4 regions of the Vibrio sp. T3Y01 genome follow, and region 2 is predicted to be linked to each of the others. Evidence: predicted binding sites of a transcription regulator. Region 2 holds the regulator's gene; each other region holds the start of a gene.

Evidence for each region. The regulator PurR, encoded in region 2, represses purine synthesis genes. The targets are predictions, from matches to a motif close to TNANGNAAACGTTTNCNTNA.
Region 1: a site for PurR is predicted at 6,271-6,290, ahead of F0232_RS13890 (NupC/NupG family nucleoside CNT transporter). Genes of this name have one in related genera too.
Region 3: a site for PurR is predicted at 4,942-4,961, ahead of glyA (serine hydroxymethyltransferase). Genes of this name have one in related genera too.
Region 4: a site for PurR is predicted at 6,232-6,251, ahead of purE (5-(carboxyamino)imidazole ribonucleotide mutase). Genes of this name have one in related genera too.

Annotation. Positions count from the first base shown of each region.
Region 1 is NZ_VTXJ01000011.1:81,350-88,669, forward strand. It holds gene fadD (long-chain-fatty-acid--CoA ligase FadD) at 1-403, shown strand, start outside; gene rnd (ribonuclease D) at 547-1,665, shown strand; gene minE (cell division topological specificity factor MinE) at 1,752-2,015, opposite strand; gene minD (septum site-determining protein MinD) at 2,022-2,834, opposite strand; gene minC (septum site-determining protein MinC) at 2,856-3,518, opposite strand; gene F0232_RS13875 (YcgL domain-containing protein) at 3,739-4,029, shown strand; gene F0232_RS13880 (lytic transglycosylase domain-containing protein) at 4,060-5,058, shown strand; gene F0232_RS13885 (LysR family transcriptional regulator) at 5,211-6,131, shown strand; gene F0232_RS13890 (NupC/NupG family nucleoside CNT transporter) at 6,337-7,320, shown strand, end outside.
Region 2 is NZ_VTXJ01000005.1:151,150-158,469, forward strand. It holds gene F0232_RS07550 (DUF3316 domain-containing protein) at 356-715, shown strand; gene F0232_RS07555 (TfoX/Sxy family DNA transformation protein) at 818-1,408, opposite strand; cyclic di-GMP riboswitch class I at 1,536-1,621, opposite strand; gene purR (HTH-type transcriptional repressor PurR) at 1,792-2,796, opposite strand; gene torD (molecular chaperone TorD) at 3,113-3,760, opposite strand; gene torR (two-component system response regulator TorR) at 4,016-4,729, shown strand; gene elyC (envelope biogenesis factor ElyC) at 4,835-5,689, opposite strand; gene cmoM (tRNA uridine 5-oxyacetic acid(34) methyltransferase CmoM) at 5,805-6,590, shown strand; gene mukF (chromosome partition protein MukF) at 6,716-7,320, shown strand, end outside.
Region 3 is NZ_VTXJ01000019.1:71,229-78,548, reverse strand. It holds gene treC (alpha,alpha-phosphotrehalase) at 1-1,262, shown strand, start outside; gene F0232_RS18605 (hypothetical protein) at 1,408-2,322, opposite strand; gene F0232_RS18600 (winged helix-turn-helix domain-containing protein) at 2,470-3,978, opposite strand; gene F0232_RS18595 (YitT family protein) at 4,067-4,669, opposite strand; gene glyA (serine hydroxymethyltransferase) at 5,017-6,267, shown strand; gene F0232_RS18585 (hypothetical protein) at 6,741-7,067, opposite strand; gene F0232_RS18580 (DUF4250 domain-containing protein) at 7,296-7,320, opposite strand, start outside.
Region 4 is NZ_VTXJ01000026.1:70,611-77,930, forward strand. It holds gene fmt (methionyl-tRNA formyltransferase) at 1-515, opposite strand, end outside; gene def (peptide deformylase) at 551-1,066, opposite strand; gene F0232_RS21710 (LysM peptidoglycan-binding domain-containing protein) at 1,207-2,292, shown strand; gene dprA (DNA-processing protein DprA) at 2,289-3,401, shown strand; gene F0232_RS21720 (DUF494 family protein) at 3,404-3,880, shown strand; gene F0232_RS21725 (type I DNA topoisomerase) at 3,893-4,468, shown strand; gene F0232_RS21730 (5-(carboxyamino)imidazole ribonucleotide synthase) at 4,540-5,670, opposite strand; gene purE (5-(carboxyamino)imidazole ribonucleotide mutase) at 5,676-6,161, opposite strand; gene F0232_RS21740 (L-threonylcarbamoyladenylate synthase) at 6,357-6,914, shown strand; gene hemF (oxygen-dependent coproporphyrinogen oxidase) at 6,935-7,320, shown strand, end outside.

The DNA.
Region 1 (7,320 bases), on a different contig from region 2:
AGACGGTTGGTTATCGACAGGTGACATCGTTAAGTTTGATGACGAAGGCTTGTTGTACATCGTTGACCGTAAGAAAGACATGATTCTTGTATCAGGCTTCAACGTCTACCCGAACGAGATTGAAGACGTCGTGGCTCTGCACGGTAAAGTGTTAGAAGTAGCAGCTATCGGCCAGCCTCATGAAGTGTCTGGTGAGTTAGTTAAGATCTACGTGGTTAAGCGTGACCCTAGCCTGACCAAAGAAGACATTATCGCGCACTGTCGTGAGCACTTAACGGGTTACAAGATCCCTAAATTAGTCGAGTTCAGAGATGATCTTCCAAAGACTAACGTAGGTAAGATCTTACGCCGCGTACTGCGTGAAGAAAATGATGCAGAACTTGCGAAACGCGCTAGCGAATAATTAGCCCGTTTACGAGAAAGCACTGCACCATAACCATAGAGGCGCTTAATCTAAGCGAGCGCTGAAAAATGGTGTTAGAATGCCGACAGTTAATGTCGGCATTTTTGTATCCGGCGATCAAATAGAAACCTGTGAGAGTTTTTGTGGATTATCAAATCATTACCCAATTGAAAGACCTTGAGCGAGTTTGCCAACAAGCACGTGAAGCCGATGTCGTTATGCTTGATACGGAGTTTGTTCGTACAAGAACCTATTACCCTCAATTAGGCTTGATTCAGTTATTTGACGGCGAAACGCTGTCTCTGATTGACCCTATTGCTCTTGATGAAATGACACCGTTCGTTGGGCTATTGAAAGACGCTTCAGTACTGAAAGTGTTACACGCATGCGGTGAAGATTTAGAAGTATTCCAGAACGCATTTGATTGTACACCAACCCCAATGGTCGATACTCAAATCATGGCTGCGTTCTTAGGGCATGGCTTATCAACAGGCTTTGCTGCTTTGGTTTCAGAGTTTGTTGGTGTGGATTTAGATAAGAGTGAATCTCGTACCGATTGGCTGGCGCGTCCGCTTTCTCAAAAGCAACTCGACTACGCGGCAGCAGACGTTCATTACCTAATGCCTATGTACAATAAGCTTCTTGAGAAAGTGATGGAAGCGGGCTGGTGGGAAGCGGCGCAACAAGAGTCTGACTTACAAGTAGCTAAGCGTATCCGCAAAGTAAACCCAGACACGGCTTACCTTGATATCAAAGGCGCATGGCAACTGAAGCCACAGCAACTTGCTATCTTAAGACCACTTGCAACGTGGCGTTTGAAAGAAGCGATTAAGCGCGATCTCGCATTGAACTTTATCTTTAAAGAACAAGATCTTTGGGCTGTCGCGCGTTTTGCGATTAAGAATCCGAAGCGTATGGAAGAAGAAGGTTTTGATTTCCGCTCTGTACGTCGTCATGGCGCGAAGATCAGCTCAATCGTTAAGTTAGCGGAACACACGCCAGAAGAAGAGTACCCAGCACCAGTTGAACGCTTGATGGACTACCCGGGCTATAAGCAAGTCTTTAAAGTGTTGAAAGATGAAGTGAAAACCGCTTCGCAACACAGTGGCCTAGCGACTGAATTTTTGGCATCGAAGAAGCAACTAAACCAAATGTTGAGTTGGGTTTGGAAGCACGATCGTAATCCAGAAAAACTGCCGGATGTGATGCAAGGTTGGCGTTTAGATCTGGTTGGCGAGAGGCTGAATAAAGCAATCAAATAGCCAAACTGTTTAAGAACAAAACGCAGACACAAAAAAGAGAGCCTAGGCTCTCTTTTTTAATCAATCTGCTGACGAGATAGTGATGATTACTTATCGTCTTCAGGCAGTTTAACGTTCAGCTCTAATACTGAGATATCGTCATCTTTGTGTTCGAACGTAAGGTCAACCATTGATGGATCCACTTCTACGTACTTAGCAATACACTTCAAGATGTCTTCTTTTAGTTGCGGCAGGTAAGACGGCGCTGGGTCGTCATGGCTGCGTCGTTCTGCAACAATGATTTGCAAACGCTCTTTGGCTAGGTTTGCAGTGGTCTTCTTCTGTGGTCTGAAAAACTCTAGTAATGACATTGCGTATTAGCCCCCGAACAGTCGTTTGAAGATGCCTTTCTTCTGTTCCGTTAAGAAGCGGAAGTCAACTTGGCTACCTAGTAGTCGCTCTACAGTATCATTGTAAGCCATACCTGCGTCGGTTGCTTCGTCAAAGATCACTGGAACACCTTTGTTCGATGCGTTCAGTACCGCTTGGCTCTCAGGGATTACGCCCAGTAGAGAAATGTGTAGGATCTCTTCAACATCTTCAACACTCAGCATCTCGCCTTGATTTACGCGAGCTGGGTTGTAGCGAGTCAGTAGAAGGTGAGTTTTCACAGGCTCCAAGCCGTCCTCTGAACGACGAGATTTAGAGTCAAGAATACCTAGAATACGGTCTGAGTCGCGTACAGAAGAGACTTCAGGGTTGGTCGTTACAATTGCTTCATCAGCAAAGTACAACGCCATTAGAGCGCCTTGCTCGATACCCGCTGGAGAATCACAGATGATGAAATCAAAGCCCATCTCATCCAGTTCATCAAATACGCGACGAACACCGTCTTTGGTTAGTGCATCTTTATCACGAGTTTGAGAAGCAGGGAGAATGAATAGGTTTTCTGTGCGCTTATCTTTGATCATCGCTTGGTTAAGCGTTGCTTCACCATTGATAACGTTAACGAAGTCGTAAACAACACGACGCTCACAACCCATGATTAAATCCAGGTTACGCAGACCGATATCAAAGTCGATAACTGCGGTTTTCTTTCCTTTTAGAGCCAGACCAGAGGCAATAGCTGCACTAGAGGTCGTTTTGCCTACCCCGCCTTTACCTGACGTTACAACGATAATGCGTGCCATTATTTTTTCCTTTTATTTCTCTTATATTGCGAGGACGTCAACGTGTAATACATCGTTTGCCATACTGAACATGGTTTTCTTCTGCCAGTACTCGCTTTCAATTTGATCGCTGAGCCAGTAATTTCCTGCAATAGAAACCAACTCGGCTTGTAAATCATTACAAATTATTTTTGCTTCAGTTTGACCACTTGCGCCCGCAATCGCGCGGCCGCGTAACGTGCCATGAATATGGATGCTGCCATCGGCAATCACTTCTGCACCTGCACTTACGTGGCTTAGGATTAATAGGTCGCCATCTTTTGCGTATACCTGCTGACCAGAACGAATTGGGGTTCGAACCACTTTAATTGGTGCCATCTTAGCAGGCGCTTGCGATGGAGACTTACTTGCTGTCATTACTGCAAAGCCAGCTTCCCTCGCGAGGTTTTGCATACGTTTGTCAGAACAGCCAGCGACGCCAACCGGAATCATACCCGCTTGAGAGATACCATCTTTGAGTTTTACGAAGTCGATATCGCCAGCCACTTTACTGATGTTGATAACCACAGGTGCGGCAGCAAAAAAAGTGGGCGCTTGGTCTACCTTCTCTTGAAGAAAAGAGACTGCATTTTCGACTTGATCATCGGATAAGTGCAAAACAGATAGCGTAAAGCTGCTACCTTTTAGATCTGGATTACTAGACATCGAAAAACTACAGGACCTCAATAGCGAATTGGTACAATTTCTTTATGAATAAAATAAAGGGCATTGCCTGAAACTAGGTTTATCATGTTATATTCCCAAACCAAGCACAGCAAGTAATCTTGTTGTCAAATGAACGTTTTGTTCCCAATATTTCCCTAACATAAACTATTGATCTCGCATGTGAGAGTTTTGTAGTCATAATCAATTAAAAAGGTTTGTCATGCTGTGTTCTATATATAAAAGCTCAAAGAAAGAAGGAACATACCTTTATATCCCGAAGAAGGATGATTTTTCACAAGTTCCTGACGCATTGATGCAAATGTTTGGTAAACCTAGTTTTGTAATGGTAATTAAAATGGATGGCCGCAAACTGGCTCAAGTGAACATCGATAAGGTGAGAGAATCACTGAACACCGATGGTTTCTTTTTGCAAGTTCCGCCTCCACCAGTAAACGAACTTGAGCTGTACAAAGAGCGCAAAGCTCAGCAAAACAATCAAGACGAAGAGTGATAACTATCTCAATTCAGGGAGGAGTGATCGTTGAGTAAATTTTCGAAAAGCATATTGGCGGTGTCGGCATTACTTTTAGGTAATAGCCTGACCATTGGCTCAGTACAGGCTCAAGAACTGAGCTTTGAGCAATATGTAGAAAAACTAAAGCAACAAGGCCGTGAAGAAGGCATTTCTGAAGCGATCATTGATGAAGCCTTTGATGGTGTAACGTTTAAGCCAAGAGCGGTCAAAGCGGATAAAAACCAACCTGAAAAGAAACTGACTCTGGATGAGTATATTCCACGAGCAGTGCCAGATTGGAAAGTGAAGCAAGCAAGATCACTGTATAAGAAGCATTACAAAGCGTTAAAGCGCATTGGTGATGAATATGGCGTTCAGCCGCGATTCATTGTCGCTTTATGGGGCGTTGAGAGTAACTTCGGTAAATTCACCGGTAATTACAGCGTTATCGATGCTTTAACAACTATGGCTTACGAAGGGCGCAGAGAAGCGTTTTTCCGCAGTGAAGCGATGGCGGCGTTAACTATTCTTGACCAAGGCCATATCACACCAAAAGAGATGAAAGGCTCTTGGGCTGGTGCTATGGGTCAACCTCAGTTTATGCCTAGCTCATTCTTAGCGTATGCCGCTGATGGCAATGGCGATGGTAAGAAAGATATCTGGGGTACGGAAGAAGATGTATTTGCCTCGGCGGCGAATTATCTGAGCCAATCCGGTTGGGACGACAAGTACACTTGGGGCCGTCAGGTTCACGTACCATCAACGGTGTCTATTGATTTGCGAGGTCGTTCTGAAGACAAAGCGAAATACCTAAAAGAGTGGTCTGAACTTGGTATTAAGCGTTATGACGATCGCCCATTACCTAGCCTTGATGAAGACATTAAAGCTTGGTTAATCATGCCAGATGACGAAGCGGGTCGTTCTTACCTCGTTTACAACAACTACAATGTGTTAATGAAGTGGAATCGTTCTTACTACTTTGCTTTGGCTGTTAGCCATCTAGCAGACAGAATCAAGTTTGATTAGTAGACCTAATTGTATTAATCGGTATGGCTTGCTTTGATAGCATTTGGCCTACCATAGGCAGAACGAACTAAAGGACTCTTCGGAGTCCTTTTTGATTTTATATTTTAGAGTTTTAAGAAGGTGGTCTTGTGCTAACAGATAGAGCTGCACAGATGGTGATATTCCATGCGTTGATCAAGCATGAAGGCTTTACCAGTGCTGCAAAAAGCTTGAACGTTTCGGTGTCTCATATCAGTAAGCAAGTTGCTTTGCTTGAAGACTCTATTGGTATCAAGTTGGTCCAACGAACCACACGTAGCCTCACGCTAACTGAAGCGGGGGAAGTGTTCTATCAGCACTGTGAGCAACTGTTTAATACGGTAAAAGCGGCTCAAATGGATATGGACAGCCAGCGTGATGATATCTCTGGAATACTGCGTGTTGGGCTGTCGCAGTCATTTGGCACCTTACATATCATTCCCGCGATTGATGAGCTCAGACAGTTGTATCCTCAGTTGAGAATCGAAGTCCACCTGTTCGATTACAAAGTAGATATGATTGAAGAGCGTCTAGATCTTTGGATCACCAATAATGAAGACTTGCCAGAAGGGTACATTGCGCAGCGATTAGCTGATAGCCAGTTTGTGGTAGCCGCATCGCCCGATTACCTGATTAAAGCCGGGACACCACACGTACCGTCTGATTTGATCGACCACAACTGTCTTATCTATCGCAGCCGAGAGCGAGACTACACATCGTGGGCGTTTGATAACGGACAAGAGAATCTTAGTGTTAAAGTGGCCGGGGATTACTCGGTGGATTTAGCTGAGGCAGTTCGAGACGCAGCGGTATCCGGGTGGGGCGTGGCTTACTTGGCCACTTACTTAGTGAAGGAAGAGTTCAGAACGGGCAAATTAATCCAAGTCTTGCCGGAATGGAGAGCGAGTCAGCTGATGCCGTTCTATGCTGTGTATCCGAGTCGAAAGAACATGCCGAAGAAGCTTTCTGCGGTGATTGAGTTCATAAAAGATCATATCGGATCGCCAACCTACTGGGATGAAAACCTAAAAACTTGCGTTGAACTGCATCGTTAACTGTTTCCAAATCTATAAATATAATTTCCATATGGAAAAAGTATGCTTTTTAATCAAAGTTAATTATTAAAATTCAATAACTTAATTAAAATCATTGCTCAAGAGTGATTACCCCAACATCACATTAACAACCGCCGCTTGCCGCAAACGATTTCCTCTATAGAATGCGTCGCCTTTCCTAACTACAACTTTTAGGTTGACGCACATGGCTTCGCTACTTGGAATTATTACTATTTTAGTTGCCGCTTGGTTACTATCTACGGACAGAAAAAATATTCCACTAAGAACAGTCTCTCTGGCTTTCTTATTACAAATCTCATTCGCGCTATTGGTTCTGTATGTACCAATGGGTAAAGAAGCGTTGAATGCAGCCACAGGTGCGGTATCTAGCTTGATCAACTATGGTCAAGAAGGGATTAACTTCCTATTTGGTGGCCTTACGAACAACGGTTTCGTTTTCGCGATTAATGTTCTGGGCATCATTATCTTTTTCTCTGCGCTTATCTCTGGTTTGTACCACATCGGTTTTATGCCAAAAGTGATCAACCTTATCGGTGGTGCGCTACAGAAGTTCTTGGGCACAGGCCGTGCTGAATCCCTGTCTGCGACAGCAAATATCTTCGTTGGCATGATTGAAGCACCATTGGTGGTTAAGCCTTACTTGAAACACATGACGGATTCACAACTGTTCGCAGTGATGGTGTGTGGTTTGGCATCTGTTGCTGGTGGTACGCTTGTTGGTTATGCGTCACTAGGTGTAGACCTAAACTATTTGATCGCAGCGGCATTCATGTCTGCACCGGCAGGTTTGTTGATGGCTAAAATCTTAGTACCAGGTAGTGCTGACGATGTTCAAGAAAACATTGAGTCTGATGTTGAAATTCCACGAGCAACAAACGTAGTTGAGGCAATGGCAGATGGGGCTATGTCTGGACTTCGTATTGCCGTTGCGGTGGGTGCGACACTTCTTGCCTTTATCAGTGTGATTGCAATGCTGAATGGCTTGCTAGGTATTGTTGGGGGCTGGTTTGGCGTAAACCTAAGCTTCGAACTTATCCTAGGTTATGTGTTCGCACCCGTTGCATGGCTGATCGGTGTGCCGTGGTCTGAAGCTGTTGTGGCAGGTTCACTGATCGGTAACAAGATTGTTGTGAACGAGTTTGTCGCTTTCATCCAGTTAATGGACGCG
Region 2 (7,320 bases):
ATTTTCAATGCATACCATTAGTATAGATAGACAGGCAAAGCATAGATTAACTTTCATAAGATAATAAAAAACTATTTAGTCTAGGTGATGAATTAGGTTTGACCCGCTAACCCAATTAGTTAGCCTTGTGTTAGTGATATAGATAGATGTGGAAAAATACTCGTTTATTAGAAGGTGGTAACGCTCTACTAGAGACTTGTTTTGCCTAAATTATTTCAATCGTAATAATTTGTACCACGTAAAAAGTGACAAAAAGTTGAAAGAGTTTTGGTCTTGGCTCGTTCTATATACGTAACAATCGAGGCATGAAGATTGTTTTAGATAATTATTCAGGCAGACAACTAAGGAGCTAGCTATGAAATTATTATCAATGATAACGGTTATCGCTACAACAGGCCTTCTCTCTTTCCAAGCTATGGGTTCGGGTATCTATCATAGAGCCGCTGTAGAATCTAAAATCTTTAAAGGGGATGTAGTGGCGAGCCAATCACAGGCTTACGAATCTGGAAAACAAATCTGGATGGATATAAACGGCAAAGGCTCATATGAGCTTAGCAAAATCCTACCTCAAGCATCGGAAAAGGTAGACGTGCGTTCGTTTGAAATTAGAAACGGGAGCATTAAAGTTAAAGAGATAATGAATTCTTCTGGAGAGATTAACTTCGTTCCGATGGTCAAAGTAGACTTTAAGTATAATTATCGCCCATCCTTTTAGGGTATTGATAGAGCATTAAGGCCGCAGACTATCTAACATTCAGAATCGAAAAAAAAGCCGCAGAAATGCGGCTTAGTTGTATAAAAAGGTGTACTGAAAATGTTAATTGACGCGACTGATAAGCTCTTCACGACGTTGCTGCGGGATAACCGACCAATGGGTGCCATTGATCGCCCCCTCTAGTGCCCAAAGCAGTTCAATACTGACGGAGGACGCATGAGAATCCTTGATGGCATTAAATGCGTTTACAGAGCCAGATTCATATAAACGTTCTACGGAATCAATTCCAGCTTTCTTCAACATGCGCTCGGTGGCGAGTCGAAGATTCGGGAGGTCTTTGAGTCGAGTTGGCTTAGCAGCGGACTGTTCAGCTTTCTCTTCTTTTGCAAAGCCCAGAGACGTAGTCGCAAGCTGCAAGATTTTCTCTTGGTCTTGCCATAAGCCTTCGGGTAGAGCGAAATATTTAGTTACGACAGGGAAACCACGCTTTTTGTAGACGTACGGTTGAAACCCTTGTTGCTCGAACTGTTTTGTTGTGCCTTTGTCTGCTCGTATGTGCAACTGGTCATTAACAACCAGAGCAAACATAGTGTCATCAGCAAAAAGACCGAATCCACCAAACATTGAGCGTGATTTTATTTTTCCTAGGGGCTCAAATAACTTCATTGAGTCCTTTAGTATCGGTTTATCCATGTTATTTATCTCGGTGTATTTGAACTACGCCACCAAATAAGCAGGTCCGAGAGATTAGCAAAATGTTGCAATTACATTGTCAATAAGCCGTAAATTACTAAATTATTAGTAGTTACTGCATTTTGCCATCGGTAACCCCGCTACCATACCAACGAGTGGTTTAGGCCGGAAGCTTTGCGTCTCACCTTTTCAAGTGATTTGCCCTGTGCGTGACTGATTGAATAGAATAAAGTTTTTGTTGAATGAGGCTCACACTTGTTATTTCAAAGTGTGATACTGCTTCAATTAATGATCTTTATTATATGAAACTAGGTTTATTTTAGTTGCTGATAAAAAAAACGCACCCAAAGGTGCGCTTGATGAAAATAAACTCAATTTATCAGTTAATTTAACGTTTTAACTGTACTACGTTCAACAATTTCTGGGTGCATTTCGAAGACGCGTTTTTCATGGTCTTTGTCTTTAATACGCTCAAGCAGAATTTCGAAGGCGTTCTTACCGACACGGCGCTTCGGTTGGTGAACGGTAGTCAATGGTGGAGAGAAGTACTCAGCCAGTTCGATGTTATCGTAGCCAATGATAGAGATATCTTCAGGGATACGGATGCCTTTCTGCTGTAGGCGGCTCATCAAGCCTAGTGCCATGGTATCGTTGAAGCAGAATACAGCTGTCGGGCGATCTTCCATATCAACAATTTTGTCAGCGGCTAGAACGGCAGTATCACACTCAAAGTTACCTTCGATGATCATGTCGTCATTTGCAGTAATGTTAGCTTCTTCCAAAGCGCGCTTGTAACCAGCGATACGCTCCACACACGCCGCTTTGTCTAAGTGGCCACTTAAACAAGCAATCTTTGAGTGACCGCGGTCGATTAGGTATTTAGTCGCTAGGTAGCCACCTTCTTCAGAGTTATCGATGATCTTATCTGCTTGAGAACTCTCCGGGCCCCAGTCCATGACTACTTTAGGGATGTCAGCGTGACGGTCTAACATCTCTCTCAGTTCTTCAGTTAGGTCTGAACACATAACCAAGATGCCATCTACACGTTTCTCTGCAAGCATTCGAATGTAGTCACGTTGCTTCTCATAGATACCACCCGTGTTACACAGGATCAAAGTGTAACCTTGACGGTAGCAGTAGCTCTCAACACCATCGATAACTTCTGAGAAGAATAGGTTGGTTGATTGAGTCACTAGCATGCCGATGGTTCGTGTTGAATTACACTTCAAACTACGAGCAACAGCACTTGGTGCATAGTTTAATTCGTCTACCGCTTTATTTACTTTTTCTTGAGTCGCTTCTGCAACAAAACGGGTTTTGTTGATTACGTGAGAAACGGTTGTTGTTGATACGCCGGCTAAGCGAGCGACATCTTTTATAGTGGCCATGGTTTTATCCTATTAGAAGCTACTTTCCCCAAAGTACGGAATGAAGTAGCCGTTAAGCTACCTAACTAAGAGCTTAAACGTGTAGGGCTCTTTGGGTACTAAAGTGTTAAAAAACAAAAAACCGCTATTGAGCGGCTTGTCTTAACACCGAAATGCTCTGAAACTTAATAAGCATAGCATTTCGTGAATGTTTCATATTTTATCGTTTGCGGTCACAATTTTAGACTGACTAGAAAATACTCGCAATAAAATTCACCCAGAAATCCGGGTGAATTGTCACATTCTACTGAATTTATTTACCTAGTCATCTAATAAGCTATTCACCAGCCAAATATTGAGTGTCTAATTGACAGAATGCCAGTAGCAGCGATGATACTGATGCATAGAAACCGAACTCATCAACCTCATGACACTTAACCTTGAACTTTGGAATCCAAGTGAGTAGCTGTTGCTCAATAAACTGCTGTTGAACTTCGAACGACTTTTCTAACTCTTCCTCTGATTCTGTTTCATTAGAGCGAATGATTAGGTTACCTAGGAAGTCGAGTTCAATAGCGATGTGGTCTGCTGGTTCTTTTAGATCTTGGTTAACCACTAAGTTGTGCTTAGCCATGATCTCTTCCATCTCTTTTGCTGGCTTATCGTTTAATAGCCCAGTTTCACCGATGTACATCGAAGCGTAGGGAAGGGCACCATGCTTGTCTGTCTTTAGGAATAGGTCACAAAAGTCAGCAGCCAGTTCCAGTTGTGCATCTTCACGTGTTTGTAAGCGGTTTAGTGCATCAACTAAGCTATCAATCGCAGGTTTGAGTGTTTCATTTTCGCCTAAACCAGTTAAGAAAGAACGAATTTCAACAGAGTGGTAGTGGTCAAGTTCATCTTGAGTGAGCTCTTTGGCGAATAAGCTTGATAACCACCAGTAAATTTCTGCTCTTTGCTCATTGAACGCTTTCGTATCTTTCATTACGTAAATCCTGATTTAGTCTTGTGGTGTTTTTTACACACCAAGGCTGATGACGAGGTTATTTGCGAAATGCAAAGTTACTCGTTAGTAGTAATGCCTATATTGAATTGTGCCAGACGACAAATAGCAAGGTTTAAGATTGTCTTGTATCAAAAAAAATCCATGTTTCTGGCATTTATCTACAGTACCACTAGAATTGTTACTAGTTATGAATAGAATAGTCACCGAAACTATTAAATAAGAAAAGTGGTGTAGATGAGCTATCACGTATTAGTCGTAGAAGATGATGTGGTGACCCGTAGTAAACTGGTTGGTTATTTCCAGAACGAAGGGTACACAGTAAGCGAAGCAGAAAGCGGCGCTCAAATGAGAAACGTGTTAGAAGAAAACAACGTTGACCTCATTATGCTGGACATCAACTTACCAGGCGAAGATGGATTGATGCTAACTCGCGAATTACGCAGTCAATCAGACATTGGAATTATTTTAGTTACTGGACGCACGGATAGCATCGACAAAATTGTTGGCCTTGAAATGGGCGCTGACGATTACGTTACTAAACCCTTCGAACTTCGCGAGTTACTGGTTCGAGTTAAAAACCTACTTTGGCGTATTTCTGCCGCTCGTAAAACAGCAGCAGGTGCGGTTGAAGAATCTGAAGATGAATCAGTGGTTCGTTTTGGTGAGTGGACATTTGATATCCCTCGTCGTGCGTTAAGCAAAAACGGTGAACCAGTAAAACTGACGAAAGCTGAATATGAATTATTGGTTGCGTTGTCTTCTTACCCTAACCAGGTATTAAGCCGTGAACGTATTCTTAATATGATCAGCCACCGAGTAGACGCGCCAAATGATCGTACTATCGACGTACTGATTCGACGCATGCGTGCAAAAATGGAATTCGACCCTAAGAATCCACAAATCTTTGTGACGGTCCATGGTGAAGGTTACATGTTCGCTGGTGACTAAGTCTTGCGGGACATGTTAGTCCGCTAGAATAGTAAATATTAAAAAGCCGAGACATCATCAGTGATGTCTCGGCTTTTTTATGACTCAGTCTTTTATGTAGACTGCTTATTGAGGCTGAGCTGCCGAAACGACATTCTCATCTTCAGCTAGGCTCGAAGCTTCAGGCACGACGATTGGCTCTTCTGCAATATCACTGCTGGTGTCTAGCCAGTCACGTAGGCTTTGCCAAACCAACCCCATGGTCTCATGCCAGTAACGCTCTGTCTGTTCAAGATAAATCGCCTTAGGCATGTACTTATTCCAAGGCTCAACAATACCTTCTTGTGCTAGGTAGTTGGTCGGTGCCGGTAATGGTTTCATACCAGCCGCGTTAAATTCGTTGAGAGCACGTGTCATATGGCTTGCTGAAGTCACCAACACCATTCTTTTATTCTTAACGAACGCAGCGGCTTGGCGGGCTTCTTCCCAAGTGTCTTTGGCTGTTTCCAGCAGAATGATATCAGGCTTTGCCACACCGAGTGCTAGGGCTACCTTAGCCATCATTCGTGCGTTGCTGACTTCTGTACCAGCGCCGTAGCCAGAAAGAATCAGTTTAGCGCCCGGGTAGAGGCGTAAAATGCGAATACCTTCACTCAAACGCATCAAGCCTGTGCGACTCAGTTCAGATGTTGGTGGGATCTGGTCATCAACGACGTGGCCGCTACCAAGAACCATCACGTAATCGACGGTTTCGTCGACAGGTAAAAATGCAGTGTGCTGCCTTTCCATTGGCATTAATAGTTGACTAGAAACTGGCTGGAAAGCGATTAGGAAAATACCACAGAGGGCTGAGAGGGTAATTAAGCAACCAGTCTTTCTTTTAGTAGTAAACATCACTAGGGCTAAGCCCAGAAATGCGAGAATTAACATTGCTGGTAGTGGCATCAGTAATGAAGACACTACTTTTTTCAGCTCAAACATATCCGAATAGTCCGAAAAAACATCACTTAGTAGTAAAAAGAGACATCGCCTCTTTATTCCTGAAATTCCTGTGACAGAATAGCAGGCACGATAGGACATAATAACTCAAGTAGCCGTGACTGAAGACCGTAATTTCGACGATATTGCCCACAAATTTGCAAAAAATATTTACGGCTCTGACAAAGGAGAGATCCGTCAGATCATCGTATGGGAAGATTTAGAACAAGCTTTGAGCAAGTTTGAAGATTCTACTTTTCCACTGCATGTGCTTGATGCCGGAGGCGGATTGGCACAGATGTCGCAAAAAATTGCGGCACTTGGTCATAAGGTTTCTCTATGTGATCTCTCTTCTGAGATGCTAAAACTGGCTCAAGAAGGGATCACCGAAGCAGGGCTGTTAGAGCAATATCAGTTTATCCATTCTCCGGTACAAAAAGTGGCAGAGCATCTCGACGATAAAGTCGACTTTGTGATGTTTCACGCCGTTATGGAGTGGCTAGCCGATCCTAAAGAAGCACTTGATTTGCTACTTGAACAAGTCAAACCGGGTGGTATTGCCTCGATAATGTTTTACAACCACCACGGATTAGTCCTGAAAAATGTGATTTGTGGCAACATTCCTCATGTATTGAATGGGATGCCACATCGAAAACGGTTTAAGCTGCAACCACAAAAAGGCTTGAAGCCAGAAGAGGTTTATCAATGGATAGAAGACGCTGGTCTAGAAATCTGTGGTAAATCAGGCATTCGCTCCTTCAGTGACTACATAGGTAATATGGAGTACATGGGCGATTACCAATTTGAAGATGTATTGGAACTAGAAAAACAGCTATGTCGCCAAGAGCCATATCTGTCACTAGGCCGTTATATTCACGTTTGGGCTCAAAAACCTGCGCAATAACAGTGATGAATGTGGTAAAAGAAACCACAATATGCGCTATGCAATCGTAAGAAGCCCGCGTTATAAAGAAATAGGCGTCATATCTACTGTGTTTGATATGACGAAGAACAGTAACAGGAACCACAATGAGTGAAATGACTCAAACTGCCGAAGAGCAGCCAATTGATGAGTTGGTGGGCTGGGTCAAGCAGCATGATTTTTCATTAAACTTGCCGCCAGAGCGCTTAGCATTTTTGATTGCTATTGCAGTATTAAGCAATGAAAGGTTCGATGAAGAGCTGGGCGAGGGTGAACTGCATGATGCGTTTACTATCGTCACTCGACTGTTTGAAGATACTGGTGAAGCCTCAGCGTTTCGTGCCAATAATGCAATTAATGAGTTGGTTAAACAGAAGCTGATTAGCCGCTTTACCAGCGAAATTACCGATGGCGCAAGCATCTACCGCTTGTCACCGTTGGCAATTGGTATCTCAGATTATTATTTACGTCACCGTCAGTTCTCTAAATTAAAACTGTCTATCCAACTTTCTATGGTTGCGGATGAAATGGCAAAAGCTATTGAAGCAGCACAGAAAGGTGGAATGCCAGGGCATTGGAGAAAGAACGTTTACGGCGTGCTTAAGTACTCTGTTGGTGAAATTTTCGATCAGATTGATCTTAACCAACGCGTTATGGATGAGCAGCAGCAGACCGTAAAACAGCAGATTGCCGACCTTCTTAATAAAGATTG
Region 3 (7,320 bases), on a different contig from region 2:
CAACTAACTGGCAGTCTAAGTTCGGTGGCAATGCGTGGGAACTCGATGAGGCGACTGGTCAATATTACCTTCACCTGTTTGCCAAAGAGCAAGCCGACCTGAACTGGGAGAATCCGGTCGTTCGTGAAGAAGTGAAAGACGTTATCAGCTTCTGGGCTGAGAAGGGCGTCGACGGTTTCCGCTTAGACGTGATTAACCTGATTTCAAAGCAGCAAGATTTCCCTAATGACGATATCGGTGATGGTCGCCGTTTTTACACCGACGGCCCACGTGTGCATGAGTATCTAAAAGAGATCAGCGAAGCGGTATTCAAGAAATATGGCAGCGTGACGGTTGGTGAGATGTCTTCGACGACACTCGAGCATTGCCAGCAGTACTCAAACATTGATAACAGTGAGTTATCGATGGTGTTTAACTTCCACCATCTTAAAGTGGATTACACCAATGGTGAGAAGTGGACTAATGCACCATTTGATTTCTTGCAACTCAAATCGATCTTCAACCATTGGCAAACAGGCTTAAATGGAAAAGGTTGGGGCGCGCTGTTTTGGTGTAACCATGACCAACCGCGAGTGGTGAGCCGTTTAGGTGATGATAAGAACTACCGTGTTGAGTCGGCTAAAATGCTGGCGGCGTCTGTCCATATGATGCAAGGCACGCCTTATATCTATCAAGGTGAAGAGATTGGTATGACGAATCCAGGTTATACCGAAATTAGCCAGTATCGTGATGTAGAGAGTACTAACATGTACGACATCATGGTCAATCGCGATGGTGTGGAGCATAAAGATATGATGGCGATTCTAGCGCAGAAGTCTCGTGATAACTCTCGTACACCGATGCAATGGAATAGCGAAGCATATGCGGGCTTTTCAAAAGCTCAGCCATGGCTGGATGTTGCGAACAACTACCCTGAGATCAATGCAGAGCAAGCACTGGAAGACACAGACTCGGTGTTTTATTTCTACAAGAGTTTGATTGAACTTCGTAAAGAAGTGCCTGTGATTACTCATGGTAGTTATCAAGATTTGCTACCTGAGCACCCATCGGTATTTGCGTATTCTCGTGAGAGTGAAGAGCAGACTCTACTGTGTATTAATAACTATTATGGTGAAGGGTCGGAATGTACTTTACCTGAGCGTTTTGATATGACGAATGCCAAGTGCTTGCTTTCTAACTATCAAGAGACAGATGGCTCAGTAACATCGCATCATCAAGTATTGCGCCCTTACGAGACTCGTATTTTGTTGATTGAGGGCTAGCTAGCCAGGTCACTTTATTAAGGTATATCTAAACACAAAATAAAGCTCATGATCTTTAGTACCCCAGTAGGTCATAAGCTTACCAACAAGGCTTTGGATTGCTCCCCAAAGCCTTTTTTACATCAGTGTGCTGCAGTTAGTATCACTAGGCTTTTTCTATTGCTGTCAGCTTAGCTGCTGATTCCTCAATGGTGGATTGTTCCACTGACATCAATTCAATCTGCTCAATCAGGCCAATCGTTGGGTTGAACCAGCGCTCAGACGATGTACCAAACTCTGCTGAATCCATACCGACACAGCCAATGTAGTAAGTGTTTTTCTCCGTAAGATTCGCAGCTTCGATCGATTTACCCGAAACAGTGAAGCTTTTACGTACACCTGTTTCATTGATTTCTTGCTGCCAAGTAACTTGGCATGACGCATCAGTTGGCAGTGATTGCACCCACTGGTGATCCTCAAAGTCACTCAACATATTCGCGACGGCTTCTCCATCAAGCGTGATCTGCAGTGAAATGGTTTCTTCGCTGATATCAATAATTGGGTTGCTCTCTTTTACGTCTGTTCCTTTCAAACGGAACAGTGGGCTGCTGTACATCATTCTTGTGATGTATTGGCTACCAATGAAGTAAGCATTGGTGATTTCGTGTAACCCACGGTCAGGACCTGCAAAATAAATGCTGCCGTCTTCTTGTGTGCCTTCAGCATTCGTCATGATGTCTTCAGAGACATAAAACTCGGTGATGCCGTAATTGATCAGGTCGTTGATAACTTGAATTTCCGCTTCATTGCCTGACTCTGATTCTAAACCTGCAATGACGAGCTCACCACTTAACGGCGTGAAGTTCATCGTCATCGAGCCTTCATTTTCACCATCTTTGGTAAATGCGTATTTCAATGCTGTGCTTGTTTGAGGCGCGAATTGAGAGTCATTGATTGGGTAATCGACTTGATTGCTTGGGCCTTTATTGCCATTGGTTGAACCAGAAGAAGAGCCGCCTCCGCCGCCACAGCCATAAAGAGCAAAAAGAGAAGTCGCAAGCAGCGTCATGGTTTTTTTCATGTGAAGCATTCCTAATAATGTTGTTGACCGTGAGCGGTCGGATGTTTTTAGGAATGCTATTGATATGAGGGTTTATAGGGCAAAAAACGAAGACACATGAAACCTTAATTTATATTTAAGTTGCTGTTATTAATGGTTTTATATTGTTTAGTCCGATAGTTGATGCCCGACAGCGGTACAGTAATTTAGCATCAGATTTTCCCACTGCTTGATGATCAGCGGCTCTTTGACACTGAGTTTTAGATTTTTCCAAGGCTGAAGGCAGGTCGATTTTGACTCTGGCTTGGATAAGCGCGCAAACAGTTCTTCCGATGGAACGACTCGTAGTAAGGCAACCAAAGACTCCATGTAGTTGAGGCGAAACTTATCCATGTCTCCTTGCTTATAAGCGATGTGAGATACCACCATATAAACCAGAGCATTTTCGATAGTCGAGTTTCCGGCGGTGTTGGTTAAGAATTCCTTCGAAGTTTGCAGATCTCTCAACTTGAAGTGAATAATCCCCAGCCACAGCTTAAGTTCGTCTGGAATCAACTTAAAGTGGGTTTGCACTAGGCTAGTAAATCGAATCAGTCGCTGGTGATCTGTCTCAAATAGCGCTAGCTGGCGAGCGATCAGCGTTGAGGTCATCACGTTGAGTGGTACGTTCTCAAGATCGATAGTCGTGCCATTCAATAGAGCACTTAATGCGTGATTGTCGACAGACCATTCCGGATAGAGCGGAGCAGGCAGAGCAAAGTAGCTCGCAAGTTCTTGGTTAATCTCCATCAAGCTCTCGCTGAGATTGTCTATCTCAATAGAATAAACGCCACGAAAGGCAAGCTTACCTGAGCTCGGGTAGATAAGGCTGACCTTGGCTGCGAGTCGTTTGTCGACCTCTTGGTCCTTCAGCTGAATATTAAGCAGATAGTCACTGGTGCGCATGTTCTTTGCACCAGGGAAGAAAGGAGAGCTATCTATCGGGTCTAGGAAGTAACTTGGGGCATCTTGGTTGGCTAAATCGGTATAGGCGTACTCAATTTGTTGTTGAAGCAACAGAGCTTTAACCATCTTGCGATAATGTCTTGCATTGTCACCGACCGCATCGATGCGATTGAGTAGCAGCTCAACCTTAGGAATTAACCTCTGTTCACGTTCAACCTCAGAGGCATGGTTCGACGAATGCCATAACATGTAACCCAAGCTTGCTGTAGTGATCAGTAACACCAGAGTCGTTAACAGGAGAACAGAGGTCACTAGCGTCGGAGTCTTTCGCGCTTTCGGTTGTTCTGTTTCCAAAACTGTTTCTGCTGCTGCATTAGATAAGCTGACCGAGCTAGGGCTAAGAAAGTAGCCTTTGCGGGGGTAAGTGACCAAAATCTTGGTAGCGTCGCTCTCAGGCAAGTGTTTTTGTAGTACCGAGCGAAGTGTGCTGATTCGGTTGGTGAGTACGTTTTTGGAGATGAAATTACTTTGCCAAACTGCCGAGATAATTTGCTCTGCCGCTAATGGCTCTCCGACGCTCGTGAGAAATAGCTCAAGTAACTCGATAGAACGAGGCTCTAAATCGATGACCTGCTCGTTGCAACTCAAGACACGTGTTATTGGGTTGAATTCTAAACCTTCAATGAAGATCGAGGTTTGAGTGTCTTTGGCGCTGGAGAGGTAATCTTGCATAACGAAAGAGGGGTAGCTTATAAAAGCTAAATACTAGCTGTTTTCGTTATGAAAAACAGCTAGTAATTCATTGATTGGATAGCTAGTGTTAAGACGCGTAGTTCACCGAGTAGCGTGTGGGCTTATGATTCATCGCTAGTACGATATTCAATACTGCTGTACCTAGCACTGACACTGCAATCACCCAAGGCGATACAAAGAAGAATGAGGCAAACAGAATACACGCGTCGATCGCCATTTGAGTTTTACCCACTGAGATGCCGTAGCGATCTTGAATAAATAGACACAAGACGTTGAAGCCGCCTAAGCTCGAACGATGACGGAATAGAATCAGCATACCCAAGCCCATCAATAAACCACCGGCTACTGCACAGTAGATCTCATTATGAACTTCGAGCGAAATAACCAAGTATAAATGATCGGCAAACACAGACACTAAAGCGCCGGAAATCGCACTGCTGATCGCAAAGCTGCGACCAAAACGTTTCCACGCCAATAGATAGAATGGACAGTTAGCGACAAAGTATAGAATACCGAAGGTTACAGGTAAAAATTGACTCAACAGTAGAGCCAAACCAGTAGTACCACCGGTAAGCAGGTGCGCAGACTGTAAAAAGAAGACGCCTAACGCTACTAAAAACGTGCCCGTCAGGACTGCAATCCAATCTTCTTTACGTGAGTGTTTTTCCATCGTTTTAATAATTACCTAATCAATAAAGGCGTGCATAGTAGAGAAAAACTTAAGCTTTCGGTAGCTAGAGGGGCAAAATTAAGGTAAACCTATGTAATCTGCGTTTTACAGGGTGTAAATCGTAAAATTGACAGTAAGGAACATCTTTGGTTGGATAAGCCCAATAACCATGATGAATCTTATTTGTGATTATGAAAAAACTGCATGATAAAATTGCAATTAGCTCTTTATGACCTAGATCAAATTATGTAGAATGCGTCACATCAAAACGGTGACGGAAACGTTTGCTTTCGGTCGTTGTGTGGTTTTTTTGAAACTTTCAGTACAATCTGAGTCAGGAGATACAGATGCTTAAGCGTGACATGAACATTGCTGATTACGATGCGGATCTATTCGCAGCTATCCAAGAAGAAACTCTTCGTCAGGAAGAGCACATCGAACTTATCGCTTCAGAAAACTACACAAGCCCACGTGTAATGGAAGCTCAAGGTTCTCAGCTAACAAACAAATACGCTGAAGGCTACCCAGGCAAGCGTTACTACGGTGGTTGTGAGTACGTAGACAAAGTTGAAACTCTAGCAATTGAACGTGCATGTGAGCTGTTTGGTGCCGAGTACGCGAACGTACAGCCTCACTCAGGTTCTCAAGCAAACAACGCTGTATACATGGCGCTACTGAACGCAGGCGACACAGTTCTAGGTATGAGCCTAGCGCACGGTGGTCACCTAACTCACGGTTCTCCAGTAAACTTCTCTGGTAAGCTTTACAACATCATCCCTTACGGTATCGACGAAGCAGGCCAAATCGATTACGAAGAGATGGAAAAGCTGGCTATCGAGAACAAACCTAAGATGATCATCGGTGGTTTCTCTGCTTACTCTCAAATCTGTGATTGGAAGCGCATGCGTGAAATCGCTGACAAAGTAGGTGCTTACCTATTCGTAGATATGGCTCACGTAGCTGGTCTAATCGCGGCAGGTGTTTACCCGAACCCAGTTCCACACGCGCACGTTGTTACAACAACAACGCACAAAACGCTAGCAGGCCCACGTGGCGGTCTAATCCTTTCTAACGAAGGCGAAGACCTTTACAAGAAGCTGAACTCAGCAGTATTCCCAGGCGGCCAAGGTGGTCCTCTAATGCACGTTATCGCTGGTAAAGCAGTAGCGTTCAAAGAAGCTCTAGAGCCAGAGTTCAAAGAATACCAAGCACGCGTAGTTGCTAACGCAAAAGCAATGGTTGCTGAATTCCTTGAGCGTGGTTACAACATCGTTTCAGGTTCTACAGAGAACCACCTGTTCCTAGTTGACCTAATCAACAAAGACATCACAGGTAAAGAAGCAGACGCAGCACTAGGTGCAGCAAACATCACAGTAAACAAGAACTCAGTACCAAACGACCCTCGCAGCCCGTTTGTAACGTCAGGTATCCGTATCGGTTCTCCTTCTATCACTCGTCGCGGTTTCTCAGAAGCAGACGCGAAAGAGCTAGCAGGTTGGATCTGTGACATCCTAGATAACATGGGTGATGAGTCTGTTATCGAAGCGACTAAAGCAAAAGTGCTAGAGATCTGTAAGCGTCTACCAGTTTACGCTTAATTTTTTCTTCGTAGTAATTTGAACTTGGTTGTCGAGCATGCTCACTTACATTCGTAAGCTCCGCGTGCTGTCCTAGAATTTCAAACAACTACTTTGAAAAACACTTTTAAAGGGACTCATAGAGTCCCTTTTTTATTGGTATAGAAATGCTTAGAGCGCGAACGAATTTCTGTGTCGCACATACTCATTTGCTAGCGCAAACTCCGTGTGAGCTCCTTGAATTTCGCTCATCTACTTTGAAAAATGCTTTTAAAGGTCCCTTTTGGGGCCTTTTTGTTTTAGGGAAGGGGGCTGAAAACTCTATGTCTTTTCCTTGAACTAAAGCTATTTGATTGAAAAATGATGATTTTAAAGGCTCCTGTTGGGAGCCTTTTTTGTATCTGATGGTCAGCTGATGAGAATCGAGAGAAGCGGGTATTAAAAAGGGCTAATGCTTTCACATTAACCCTTTGTATTTGTTGTTTGTGTTGGTTCTACTTTTTGATGCTAAGTAGGGTACCTGATTTACACTTGAACGAGTAGTAATGACGGCTTTCATTAAACTTACCTAAGCCTTCGCCATCGCAGTAGTCGATGTTGATGTCACGCATTACTTCTAGTGTATCTTCGCTGTTCAAAGCGAATTTAGAGCCATCAGAACAGACGATACGTACTCTCTCATCGTGGCTTACAGAGTAAATATCGACTTCGGTATTACACAGCTCAAAAGAGGCTTCACGAAAATTGTCTTGCTGAGTATTTGAAGCGCAACCCGCAGTAAGCGTTGCAGCGAACACTGCCAAAAGTCCGAGTCTTTTCATTGTTAATCCTTCACTATCATCAAGTTGGGTGATGAGTTTTTATATGCTATTTGAGGTAGCCTATACAACTACACGCTACGATTCAAGGCGCGTTCTTAGAGTCTAAGATATAAAAAGAGAGTAAGGAGGAGATAATTTATATTCTGCCGGCTATGTTGGTTGAAACTTACACCAATAAAAAAGACCAACATCGAGTTGGCCTTTGTCTATCAATCTGAATTTACACCATTATCTAAACTGTTTTGCTTCTGGC
Region 4 (7,320 bases), on a different contig from region 2:
AACTTCTCGTACATCGATGCGCTGGTATCTGTCGCTTCAATTGGTAGCGTTGCGATGCTTAGCATGTCACCAGTATCTAGGCCGATATCCATCTGCATGATCGTTACGCCTGTCTCTTTATCACCCGCCCAGATAGAGCGTTGAATTGGAGCAGCACCACGCCAACGCGGTAGGATAGAGCCATGCACATTGATACAACCTAAGCGAGGCGTATCTAGAACCACTTGTGGGAGCAATAAGCCGTACGCTACAACAACCATGATGTCCGCATTCAAATCCGCTAGCTCTTGCTTAGCTTCATCTGACTTAAAGTTTTCTGGTTGGTAAACCGGAATATTGTTTTCAAGTGCGATGTTTTTTACTGGGCTCGCAGTCAGTTTCTTACCGCGGCCTGCTGGACGATCTGGCTGTGTATAAACAGCAATAACTTCATGCTCCGAAGACAACAACGCCGCCAAGTGACGGGCGGCGAAATCCGGAGTACCTGCGAAGACAATTCTTAAAGACTGACTCAAGGTAGGCTTCCTTCTTAATTTAGTAATAGCTGCGATTAATTGCCTTGCTTCTCATTGAAGCGTTTGATTTTCGCTAGCTTATCTTGAATACGTTTACGCTTAAGTGGCGATAGGTAATCAACAAATAACTTGCCTTCTAGGTGATCAAGCTCGTGCTGAACACAGATAGCCAGAAGGTCATCAGCGTCGAAGGTGAATTCGTTGCCGTCACGGTCTAGTGCTTTAACCGTTACTTCTGCAGCGCGAGGTACTAGAGCTCGAGCGCCAGGTACAGATAGACAACCTTCTTCGATACCATCTTCGCCGCGCTTCTCGATAATTTCAGGGTTGATAAGAACCATTGGTTCATCACGCGTTTCTGAAATATCAATTACTACGATACGCTGGTGGAAATCTACCTGCGTCGCCGCAAGGCCGATACCTTCTTCGTCGTACATGGTTTCAATCATGTCATCAACGAACTTTTGAATCTCTGGGGTAACTTCTTTTACCGGTTTCGCCACGGTACGTAGACGATCATCTGGTAATGTTAATACTTGTAATACAGACATATACACTCGAAATATTGAACTGTGCCGAAACAGCTTTAACCTTGTTGGCTCAATTCTAGACATTTTAGAGGTCAAATGACAGCATCCTGATGGTAATTCTCCAATCCGATGTCATATATACAGACCAAGGAAGCTAGGTCATGCGTCATATTTACTCCACTTTATCGCTTGTTTTTTCCTCAATTTCTTTTGCCGTGGTGGCAGAGAATAGTGAACAACCTTTAACCATTAAGCGAGGTGCGCCAGAGGCTTATGTGGTGGTTAAGGGCGACACCTTGTGGGATATCTCTGCGATGTATCTCGATAGCCCTTGGTTGTGGCCAAGGTTATGGCAGGTGAATCCAGAGATAGAAAATCCTCACCTTATTTATCCCGGAGACAAACTGTCGTTGGTTTGGATTAATGGTGAACCTGTCTTGAGCCTCAAGCCTGTTATCAAACTCAGCCCTAAGATTCGTGTCTCGGAGAAGAAAGCAATACCTACCGTCAACGAGGGGTTGGTTTTGCCTTATTTGCAGTCTGATCGCTTGGTTGAGCAGCAAGATATTGACTCGGCGCAACGAGTGTTGGGAACAAGCGATGGAAAACGCTTCTTGTCTGGTGCAGATCGGTTGTTTATCTCGGGAAAACAGCAGCACCCTAAGTGGGGTATCTACCGCGCCGTTGAAACTTATCAAAGGCAGCAGCCTCAAGCGAGTATTACTTCTTTGCGCTTGGTTGCCACTGCGCGCTTAAAAGAAGTGGACGATGAGTTCAGTAGCCTACAGATAGACACTCAGCTGCAAGAAGTTCTACTTAATGACCTAGTACTACCCGAACTGGGCGTCGACCAGGTGAATCTTTCTACTACGTTTTATCCTACCCCCTGTGCGGCGGGTCAGTTTGCCAATATTTTAGGCTCTCTCGAGGGTAATCAATACAGCGCTAAAAATCAGGTGGTGGTAATCAATAAAGGCTCACAGGACAATCTTCGTCAAGGCTCCATGTTTACCCTCAGTGAAAGTGGTGCAGTCGTGTTCGGCAAACAAGGTGAATACAGCTACAAAGAATCTGCAGCGAGTAATAAAGTGCAGCTACCAAGCACCTCGCTCGGTAGCTTGATGGTCATTCGTCCTTATGAGTATTTTAGCCTCGCCTTGATCACTCAAAGTTCAAAGCCAGTGAGTAATGACATTGTGGCGGTATCGCCTTTGGACCTTGCAGTGACGGAAGAGGGAAGCGAGTGAATGAACAGCAACTGATCGCTTGGTTAACGTTAAGCTTTATTCCGCAACTGGGTGGAAAGCGTCTTGCTCGCCTACTGAGTGTTGATTCTCCTTTAAACATTGTTGGTTACTCAGGGCAACAGCTACAAGCACTAGGTTTATCAACCAAACAAATCTCCTATCTACGAGAACAAGCCCCAAGAGAGGTAGAGGCTTGTCTCGCTTGGCGAGCTAAACAATCCAACCATCACATCCTGACTCCGAGTTGCCCACATTATCCTAAATTGCTGAGTGAGATTGCCTCGGCGCCTACTGTGCTTTTCGTTAGAGGTAACGTTGAAAAGCTGATTGAACCTCAAATCGCGATGGTTGGCAGCCGTAATGCCAGCATCGAAGGGCTACAGACGGCGAAATCATTCGCTAAAGAGTTTGTACAAAATGGTTTGATTGTCACCAGCGGCTTAGCGCTTGGTATTGATGGTTATGCCCATGATGGCGCACTAGATAAAGGAGGCGAAACCTTTGCTGTATTGGGCTCAGGCTTGGATTCTATTTATCCTGCAAGACACAGAAACCTCGCGGCTAGGATATGTGAAAGTGGGGCGCTAATTTCAGAGTTTCGTCCAAGTGCCAAACCGCGACCTGAACATTTCCCGCGTCGCAATCGTCTTATTAGTGGCTTATCGTTAGGAACCTTGGTGATCGAGGCTGCAGAGAAAAGTGGTTCACTCATTACCGCTCGCTATGCTTTGGAGCAAGGACGTGAAGTCTTTGCGCTTCCAGGTTCTATTCATAGCCCGACGAGCCGTGGAGGCAATAGCTTGATCAAAGCCGGCGCTTGCTTGGTACAGAGTGCTCAAGATGTATTGGTTGAAATAAAGAGTCTGTTAGACTGGTCTATAGATCAACAGGCTAATTTATTCGAACCTGCGCCAAGCTTGGAAGAAAATGAACAATTGCCATTTCCACATCTGTTAGCTAACGTAGGATTAGAGGCGACACCCGTTGATATTTTGGCACAGAGAACCCATATACCTGTGCATGAAGTCATGATGCAGCTTTTAGAGCTTGAGCTCTCAGGGCATGTTGTTGCAGTTTCCGGTGGCTATATTCGAAAGGGGAGAGGCTAGCTATGATGATGGACATACTGATGTACTTGTTTGAAACCTACATCCATAGCGATTCTGAATTGCAGGTGGATCAAGACGAACTTGAAGATGAACTTCTTCGAGCGGGGTTTCACCAAGATGATATTTATAAGGCTCTCCATTGGTTAGAAGACCTTGCTGCACTGCAAGATACCGATAACCAAGCGGCGATTACTATGTGCTCTAATACCTCGATGCGTGTTTACACAAGTAAAGAGATATCACGTATTAATATGGAGTGTCGTGGTTTCTTGTTGTTCCTTGAACAGATCAACGTTCTCACGACAGAGATTCGTGAAATGGTGATTGATCGTGTGATGGGGTTAGAGACCAATGAGTTTGAGTTGGATGATCTGAAGTGGATTATCTTAATGGTACTGTTCAATGTACCGGGTAATGAAAGTGCTTACACGCAAATGGAAGAGCTGTTGTACACCAAAGAGCAAGGTATCTTGCATTAATACAGGCTTATCATGAGTAGTAAGATTGATAATCAGCTTTTTTCAGCACATGAACATGCACTAGAGCACGAACCGTGTCCACAGTGTGGCGGAGAGCTTCAGCTTCGCCACGGTAAGCACGGCCCGTTTTTAGGCTGTAAGCAATATCCGAGTTGCGACTACATCAAGCCTTTGCACCAAAACGATGGTCATGTAGTGAAAGAGCTGGGTGTACCGTGCCCTAAATGCCAAAACGAGCTGGTGTTGAGGCAAGGTCGCTATGGCATGTTTATTGGTTGTAGCAGCTACCCTGTGTGTAATCACATAGAATCTTTAGACCAGCCCAAAGAACAAACTGAAGAGCAGCCGTTGGTCGGCTGTCCTGAATGTGGTAAAGGCCATTTGGTCGAGCGTAAATCTCGCTACGGCAAAACTTTCTACGCGTGTGATAACTACCCTAAGTGTAAGTTTGCAGTAAACCAGCAGCCTATTATCGGTCGTTGTGAAGCGTGTCAGTTCCCGCTGTTACTTGAGAAGAAAACAGCTCAAGGGATGAAAAAGCAATGTGCTGACCGAAAGTGTCATCACATTCAATCTGAATCGCTTTAGGTTATAGAATTAAAAACGGCGCTCACTGAGCGCCGTTTTTTTGTATCTAAACCAACAAAAGCCATATTTGCTTATTTCATCTGCTCAGCAAACTCATGAATAGCTGGATAAGCTTTTTTGTCGAGGATATCTGCTAGTGAACATAATGTTCTTTGCAATTCGGCGTTGTAGTCTGCGCTCACGTTAATGTGCCCCATCTTACGGCCTGCTCGTTTCTCTTTACCATACCAGTGCACATGACAACCGCCCTGAGCCAAAATAGCGTCAGGTAGAGTATCTTCACCAAGGATGTTGATCATTGCGGTCGGACGAATCAGCTTGGTGCTACCTAGTGGCATTCCACAGACCGCACGAAGGTGATTCTCAAACTGACAAGTCTCGGCACCTTGCTGTGTCCAGTGACCTGAGTTATGAACACGTGGTGCAATCTCGTTAACCAACAGTGAACCTTGAACGTCAAAGAACTCAAGTGCTAGCACGCCAACATAATCTAAGCGCTCAGCAACCGCAGTAAACATGGCTTTCGCTTGTTCTTGCAGCTCAATATCATCAATTGCGGTCGATAAGCTCAATACGCCATCGGTGTGAACATTTTCTGCCAATGGGTAAACTTGAACCTCTCCATTGGTTCCACGCGCACCAACCAGTGATACTTCACGGTCGAATGGAACAAACTCTTCTGCCACGATTGCTTGATTGTCGGTTGCAGTAATGCACTCGGCCATTTCTGTCCAAGTTGCTTCAACGTTGTCTAAGGTCTTTAAACGCCACTGGCCTTTGCCATCGTAGCCGCCAAGTGTGCTCTTCAACACCATAGGTAGGCCAACATGAACAATTGCAGCGTCAAAGTCTTCGCGAGAGTTAATCACATAGTACTTAGCGTTCTTTACGTTCGCTTCGTCTAATAGCGCTTTTTCGAGGCGACGGTCACCGCCAGCTTTGATTGCTTCTGTGGTCGGTAAGAACTTACCGCTGCGCTCACATACTTCAAGCACATCATGAGGGATGTGTTCGAATTCAGCAGTAATCACGTCCGCGCGCTCAATCGCATTTTCTAAGCCGTTGCCTAGAATCGCTTGCGTTAATGGATGAACAATATTTTTGCTGCCAACATCAAAAGCAGAAATTTCAATATTCAGTGGTGCCCCAGCTAGGGACATCATGCGAGCAAGTTGGCCCGCGCCTAACACAAGAACATGCATGGGAATTAGTCCTCTGCAGGGTTTGGATTAGCAAGTACCGTTTCTGTTTGCTCAGAGCGGAATGCTTCTACTTTTGCCATTATTTCTTCATTGTGTGTACCAATGATTTGAGCAGCTAGGATGCCAGCGTTCGCTGCACCCGCTTCACCGATAGCTAGAGTACCTACAGCAATACCTTTTGGCATTTGCACGATAGAAAGCAGAGAATCCATGCCTTTCAGCGCTTTAGACTGAACTGGAACACCAAGTACAGGTACGCTTGTGAAAGCAGCTGCCATGCCTGGTAGGTGAGCTGCACCGCCAGCACCAGCAATAATGACTTTAATACCGCGCTCTTTTGCACTGGTTGCGTAGTCTGCAAGCAACTGAGGTGTGCGGTGAGCTGAAACCACTTTTGTTTCGTACGCTACGCCAAACTGATCCAACATGTCCGCAGCTAGCTTCATTGTTGGCCAATCAGATTTAGAACCCATGATAATACCGACAGTCATCTCAAACTCCTTCAGGTACGATTTAATTAGTGATTAGATATTTTGTGCGCATTATACGGGTAAAATTGCTTTAGGAAAACGTTTGCGTCAGTCTAAATTGCCAATTGATACATTTTATAAACAAATAGCTTTAGTAACAGTGAGTGATAATTTGTACACTTAGCGAGTTCGATAACTGACTTAATGAGGCAACCCGTGGATAACTTTCAACATACATTGCAGGCATTACAACAGGGCGAAGTCATTGCTTACCCGACCGAAGGCGTTTTTGGGGTTGGTTGTGATCCTGATAATCCACATGCCATCAAGAAATTACTCGAGTTAAAACAGCGTCCAGTTGAAAAGGGCTTGATCTTGATTGCGGCAAGTTACGAGCAGCTGCTTCCTTATATTGATGAAAGCCAACTGACCGATGAGCAACTAGCGACGGTTAAAGCAACATGGCCGGGGCCGGTCACTTGGATCATGCCAACCAGTGCTAAAGTGACTGATTGGGTGAGTGGTCAGTTTGATTCAATCGCTGTGCGAGTGACGGATCACCCTTTGGTTCAAAGAATGTGTAATGAATTCGGTAAGCCGTTAACCTCTACCAGTGCTAACCTGACGGGCGAACCGCCTTGTATGACGACTGAAGAAGTACAACAGCAACTTGGTCAACACTTGGTTGCGATTCTTGAAGGGAAAACGGGTGGTCGTGACAAGCCAAGCGAAATCAGAGATACAAAAACGTCGAAAATATTAAGACAGGGTTAAACCCTGCAAAGGAAAGTAAAATGTCAGCAATTGATAAAGAAGCAGTAAAGCAGTTTTTACTGAGCCTACAAGATTCGATTTGCCAACAGCTTGAACAAGCTGATGGTAGCGCACTGTTTAAAGAAGATGCATGGGAACGCGAACCTGGCGATCGCCTTGGTGGCGGTGGCCGTACTCGTGTTATGACTGACGGTGCGGTCTTTGAACAAGGTGGTGTAAACTTTTCTCACGTTGCAGGTAAGGCAATGCCCGCTTCAGCAACCGCTCATCGCCCTGAATTAGCAGGACGTAAGTTTGAGGCGATGGGGGTATCGTTAGTTATCCACCCTAAAAACCCTTATATCCCAACTTCTCATGCTAACGTTCGATTCTTTATTGCCGAAAAGGAAGGCGAAGACCCTATTTG